Catenulispora sp. EB89: one gene and its partner. The protein of the gene in region 1 interacts with the protein of each later gene in a pairwise test. Links are inferred from orthologs where the notes say so. Each region holds a gene or a part of one and is shown on either strand. Other genes may lie near its edges.

Region 1 (3,252 bases):
CGACGAACCAGGCGAAGACCACCGCGATGGCGGCGAAGGTGACGACGGCCGGCAGGGTGCTGATGTAGTACTCGCTGCCGTTGACGTGCATCAGCGGGATGCGGTGGTGCGGCAGGGCGGTGTACCAGAAGGGCAGGGACAGGCCGCCGAGGATCATCGTCCAGGTGGTCACGACGACGGTGAACCAGCCGGCGCCGAGCGTCGCCGAGACCAGCAGGTGGACCAGGTCGCGCCAGGTCGCCGGGTCCGAGACGTGGCCCAGCAGCCGCTGCAGCACGTTGCCGGTCGGGCCGGGCTCCCGGTACGGCGTCGGCACGTGCTCGCCGGTGAGGTTCAGGATCCGCTGCCGCTCCTTGCGGCTGGCCCGGCGCAGGCCCGCCACCGCGGCCAGCAGCAGCGGCAGGCCGATGAAGACCAGGACCAGCGGGCCGCCGACGGTCAGCGCCACGGTCATCCACAGCACCTGGAAGAAGGCGACGCCGAACGAGCCGAGCAGGTAGCCCTGCTGGCGCAGGGCGCGCCCGGTGAACGGGCCTTTCAGCAGTTCCCCGGGGCCGAGTAGCGGCGCGGGGTCGTCATCGCGTCGGCTGGCGACCTGGGCTCCCACAGTCGTGATCATAGGTCCAGCATCGGGGAACCGGTCCGGGATTCCGATGGGGGTGACCCTACTGTCGGGCGGATGGTGGCCCGAGTGAATGCCGGCTTCAGCACGTCTGTGCGGTACGCGCGCCGCGAGCACGTCTGTTGGGTACCAGCCAGGGGAAAATCCAGCGAACGCTGGGTGCCGTGTGGGCTCCGTCTCACTCCTTGACCCTGCGGAGCAAGGACCTCTGCCTGCCGAGGGATAGGCTCTGGAGGCGAAACCATCAGAGCTGAAGGAGAGATGCGACGTGGCGTCCATCGAAGCCATCAACGCGCGGGAGATCCTGGACTCGCGCGGCAACCCGACCGTCGAGGTCGAGGTGCTTCTCGAAGACGGCAGCTTCGCCCGCGCGGCGGTCCCCTCGGGTGCCTCCACCGGCGCGTTCGAGGCCGTCGAGCTGCGCGACGGCGACCCGGCCCGCTACGGCGGCAAGGGCGTCGAGCGGGCCGTGCAGGGAGTGCTGGACGAGATCTACCCCGCCGTGGTCGGCGAGGACGCCTCCGACCAGCGGCTGATCGACCAGGCCATGATCGACCTGGACGCCACGCCGAACAAGGCCCGCCTGGGCGCCAACGCGATCCTCGGCGTCTCGCTGGCGGTCGCCAAGGCCGCCGCGGAGTCTGCCGAGCTGCCGCTGTTCCGCTACCTCGGCGGTCCGAACGCGCACACGCTGCCGGTGCCGATGATGAACATCCTCAACGGCGGCGCGCACGCGGACTCCAACGTGGACATCCAGGAGTTCATGATCGCGCCGATCGGCGCGGGCAGCTTCCGCGAGGCGCTGCGCTGGGGCGCGGAGGTCTACCACGCGCTGAAGTCGGTGCTGAAGGAGCAGGGTCTGGCCACGGGCCTGGGCGACGAGGGCGGCTTCGCGCCGAACCTGCCGTCCAACCGCGACGCGCTGGACCTGATCAAGGTGGCGATCGAGAAGGCCGGCTACGTCCCCGGCCGGGACATCGCGCTGGCGCTGGACGTCGCGGCGTCGGAGTTCTACAAGGACGGTGCCTACCAGTTCGAGGGCAAGACCCGCACCGCCACGGAGATGACCGAGTACTACGCCGAGCTGGTCGACGCCTACCCGCTGGTGTCCATCGAGGACCCGCTGTTCGAGGACGACTGGGAGGGCTGGAAGATCCTCACCGACCGCCTGGGCGCCAAGGTCCAGATCGTCGGCGACGACCTGTTCGTCACCAACCCCGAGCGGCTGGCCCGCGGCATCGCCGGCGGCCAGGCCAACGCGCTGCTGGTGAAGGTGAACCAGATCGGCACCCTGACCGAGACCTTCGACGCCGTGCAGCTGGCGCACCGCAACGGCTACCGCTGCATGATGTCGCACCGCTCCGGCGAGACCGAGGACACCACGATCGCCGACCTGGCCGTCGCGGTGGACTGCGGCCAGATCAAGACCGGCGCCCCGGCCCGCTCGGACCGCGTCGCCAAGTACAACCAGCTGCTGCGCATCGAGGAGGAGCTGGACGACGCCGCGCGCTACGCGGGCCGCTCGGCCTTCCCGCGGTTCACGCACGAGGGCTGACAGGGCTGACAGCTGAGCCGGGGCCCGGGCCCGGGCGGGCCAACACCCGGACCGCCCGCCGGTACCACCCGCCCTGACCGGCAGGCGGTATCGTCGCAGGCATGAAGTCGGCAGGCTCAGAGCCGGCGCCTCGGCGCCTGAGCGCGGTCCCGACGCAGCGGCAGGATGCTGCGTCGGGATCTTCGCGTTCCTCCGGCGATGGAGGCTCTGGCGGCGCCGGCAAGAAGCGCACGCGCTACACGGCGCGCGCGGCGATCCTGATGCTCGTGCTCTGCGCACTGGTCCTGGCGCTGGCGTACCCGTTGCAGCAGTACTTCTCGCAGGGTTCGCAGATCGACCAGCTCAAGCAGCAGAACTCGGAGAAGCGCGCCGGGGTCGAGCAGCTGCGGCAGCAGCTGGCGCAGTGGCAGGACCCGGACTACGTCAAGATCCAGGCCCGCCTCCGGCTGCACTACGTGTTCCCCGGTGAGACCGGCCTGCGGCTGCTCGGCGCGGGCGACGCGGCGACCGGCGGCCCGGACGGGACGCTGGGGCCGTCGGAGGGTTCCAGCGCGTGGTACGCCCAGCTGTGGAGTTCGGTGACAGCTGCGAGTGGGGCGCCGGTGCCGTCATCGGCTCCTTCGGTGACGGCGGGGCCCACGTCGTCCGCGACGAACGGGCACTGAACGAACGGGCACTGAACGAACGGGCACTGTGTCGGCGCCAGGCCGACCGCGACCCCGCATCCGGCTGTCAGAGGGCTCGCCGATACTCGGATCAGGGGCGAATGCCTCATAACACAATGAAACTGGCGTGCCGATCAGCGAGCGGCCAGCCGCTGCCGCCACCGTCGCTACCGCGTAACCCCCAGATACGTCAGCACCGCCAGCACCCGCCGGTGGTCCTCGTCCGCCGGCGGCAGCCCCAGCTTCGTGAAGATGTTGCTGATGTGCTTCTCCACCGAGCTGTCGGCGAGCACCAGCTGCTTGCCGATCGCGGCGTTCGACCGGCCCTCGGCCATCAGGCCCAGCACCTCGCGCTCGCGGGCGGTCAGGGCGTCGGTGGGCCGGGAGCCGAGGAGCTGGACCACGACCTC
Region 2 (3,046 bases), on another replicon or contig:
GGCGGCGACGCGGTGCGGCGGTGATCGGTTCCCAGCCGCCATGGCGGCAACGCGTCAGGCGCGCCGGTCTCCTTCGGCTGGTCGGCTGTGGTCGGATGATGAAGAGGTGTCTGCGATCGGAGGTTGTGATGCGACAGGACGGAGGCTGGCTTCCCAGCCCTGACGCGCGGCCCACCAGGGCCCTGGCGCTGCTGATCACCGGCCTGACCGACGACGCGGTGGCCCGCCGGCTGGCGGTGAGTCGCCGGACGGTGCAGCGCGCGGTGCGGGACCTGATGGACGCCGCGGGCGCCCGGACCCGGATGCAGCTCGGCCATCACGCGGCGTGCGTGGGCCTGCCGCTGCCCGATCCGCCGTCGGCGGCGGAGCCCCGGCACCAGCCCGCGCCGGCCGACCTGCGGCTGCTGGCGCTGCTGCTGGAGGACGCGCGGGTGGACCGCGTGCTCGGGGTCAGCCCGCGGAGCGTGGAGCGGGAGGTGCGGCGGCTGATGACGCTGGCCGGGGCGAAGAGCCGGGTGCAGTTGGGGTGGCTGGCTACGCGGTGGGGTTGGTTGTAGGCGCGGGCGGTGGGTTGGTTCGGGGCCGCTGGGATAGGGCCGGACAGGGAACATAGAGGGACAGAGCAGCGTAAAGCAGGGCACAGCGGGATAGGGCGGGTGCGGACTAATTGCTTGCCGGTGCCGGCCAGGCGCGGGCGGCGGGCTGACCAAGGCTGAGGGCAGGGCGAGCGCGCCGACTGCGGCCGGGGCGAGGCGAGCGCGTGCTGGCTGTGGCCAGGGGCGAGGCGGCGAGTGCGTGCCGATCGCGGCGGGGGCTGTTGAGCGCGGCGCGGGCGGCGACGGGACGTTGGCCGCGGCGCGTGAGCTGGGCGCGTTGGCTTGATCGCGCTGGTGCGGTCCGGGGCCGCGGATCTGCCAGACTTTCCCTATGAGCTCAGTCCAGATCTCCCCGTCCATCCTCTCCGCTGATTTCGCGCGCCTGGCCGATGAGGTCTCCGCGGTGCCGTCGGCCGACTGGATCCACGTCGATGTGATGGACAACCACTTCGTGCCGAATCTGACGTTGGGGTTGCCGGTTGTGGAGTCGTTGGCGAAGGCTTCGCCGCGGCCGCTGGACTGTCATCTGATGATCGCCGATCCGGATCGGTGGGCGCCGGGTTATGCCGAGGCGGGTGCGGGGAGTGTGACGTTCCATGTGGAGGCCGCGCATGCGCCGATTCGGCTGGCGCGCGCCATTCGGTCGGCGGGGGCGCGGGCCGGGATGGCGCTGAAGCCGGCGACGGCGGTCGAGCCGTATGAGGACCTGCTGTCGGAGCTGGACATGCTGCTGCTGATGACGGTCGAGCCGGGCTTCGGGGGCCAGAAGTTCCTGGACGTGGTGCTGCCGAAGATTCGGCGTGCGCGGCAGATGATCGACCGGCATGGCGGTTCGGTGTGGCTGCAGATCGACGGCGGCGTCGCGGCCGACACGATCGAGCGCTGCGCGGAGGCCGGGGCGGATGTGTTCGTGGCGGGATCGGCGGTGTACGGCGCCGAGGATCCGGATGCGGCGGTTCGGGCGCTGCGGGCTCAGGCTGAGGCGGCCGGGGCGCGAGTCGCCTAAGGGTGGCGGCGGGCAGCGGTCGGTAGCGGGGAACTGATTCGGCGCTGGCGCTGCGCGGGAGTGTGGCGAGCGAGCGCGGTGCCCGAGCGCGGTGCCCGAGGTCGCGCCGCCGCTACTGCGACGGCGCCGTGGCTTCTTCTACTGGGCGGACCAGGCAGAAGCTGACTGCGGAGGGTTGCTCCACGTCGGCCCGGCCGGGGGCGTGGAGGCGTTTGCAGATTTCGGGGTCGGCGCGGTCTTCGCGGGCTGTCACCTTGCGGCCGTCGAGGTTGGCGGCGGCCCTTTGGGAGATCTTGGCGGTGATGTGGCCGGTGGCGTCGACCTTGACGAAGTCTCCGACCTTCACGTCGGTGACCGTGAAGGATTCGTGCTTGAGCGTCGCGGCCACGATGCCGCCGATCGTCGCCACGACCAACAGCGACAGGATCAGGCCGCGGGGGCGGCGGGTACGGCGACGGGCGGGGGCGGCCGGGCTGTGCGGGCCATGCAGGCTGGGGCCGTGCGGGCGCTGGCCGGTGGCCGTCGGGCGGCGTGTGTCCGGGATCGGGGGCTGTATGCGGCGGCGCTGGTCAGTGGCCTGCGACGGACGCTTTCCGGTGCCGGTGCCGGTACCGCTGGTCGGCCGACGCGGGGGCACCGCGCCCTGCGCGCGTGGCGGGGTCGCTCCGGATGACGTGTTGTGCCCGCGTGACGCGGCACCGGTTCCGCGCTGACCCGTGGAAGCCGCATTGCCGGTGCGCTGGCCTGTGGAAGCCGCCGCGCCGGCCGGGCCGTGCTGCCTGTTGGCGGCCGGGTTGCCGGTGAAGCCGCGCTGGCCGGTTGAGCCCGAGCCGTTGATCGGCCGCCGCCCCGTCGCCGGTCCCGCAATCGTCGGCGCGACAGGCGGCGCGACAGGCGGCGCAGCAGGCGGCCCAGCGGGCCCCGCAGCACTCGGCGCGACAACCGCAGCGACCGGCGGCACCTCCGGCGCCGCCAACAACCGCCGCGCCCCCGCGATCCCGAGCCGCGCCGCCGGGTCCTTCTCCAGCAGCCCGGTGACCAGCGGGGTCAGCCGCCCGGCGCGCACCGGCGGCGGCGCCTCGTCCAGGATCACCGCGGTCAGGGTCCCGGTCGCGGTCTCGCGGTGGAACGGCGAGAAGCCCTCGACCGCCTGGAACAGCGTGACCCCCAGCGAGAACAGGTCGCTGACCGCCAGGCCCTCGGTCCCGCGCGCCCGCTCCGGCGCGATGTACTCCACCGAGCCCAGGAAGCTGCCGGCTGCCGTCAGTGCCGTGTCGGTGGTGCCGATGGCGATGCCGAAGTCGGTGAGCAGCACGTGCCCGTCGTCGGCCAGCATCACGTTCGCCGGCTTCACGTCCCGGTGCACGATGCCCGCCGCGTGTGCCGCCTCCAGGGCGTCCAGCAGGGCGCCGGCGACCAGGGCCGCGTGCGCGACGGACAGCGG

The links.
Region 2: the proteins of eno (region 1) and rpe interact in binary tests that used the Escherichia coli proteins (3 or more experiments, as listed by UniProt). The link is inferred for Catenulispora sp. EB89 from one-to-one orthologs.

The regions. Positions count from the first base shown.
Region 1 is NZ_JBGCCU010000001.1:520,806-524,057, forward strand. Bases 91-3,033 are described here. They hold eno (phosphopyruvate hydratase), read left to right. Parts: upstream 91-890; coding sequence 891-2,177; downstream 2,178-3,033. Other genes in these bases: ABH920_RS02440 (sensor histidine kinase), read right to left, coding at 91-619; ABH920_RS02450 (septum formation initiator family protein), read left to right, coding at 2,279-2,842; ABH920_RS02455 (response regulator transcription factor), read right to left, coding at 3,010-3,033. Outside these bases: more of ABH920_RS02440, read right to left, coding at 1-90; more of ABH920_RS02455, read right to left, coding at 3,034-3,252. UniProt on the Escherichia coli protein: Catalyzes the reversible conversion of 2-phosphoglycerate (2-PG) into phosphoenolpyruvate (PEP). It is essential for the degradation of carbohydrates via glycolysis.
Region 2 is NZ_JBGCCU010000034.1:45,811-48,856, forward strand. The notes cover bases 28-2,764. They hold rpe (ribulose-phosphate 3-epimerase), read left to right. Parts: upstream 28-927; coding sequence 928-1,602; downstream 1,603-2,764. Other genes in these bases: ABH920_RS44150 (helix-turn-helix domain-containing protein), read left to right, coding at 129-557; ABH920_RS44160 (protein kinase), read right to left, coding at 1,715-2,764. In the rest of the region: more of ABH920_RS44160, read right to left, coding at 2,765-3,046. UniProt on the Escherichia coli protein: Catalyzes the reversible epimerization of D-ribulose 5-phosphate to D-xylulose 5-phosphate.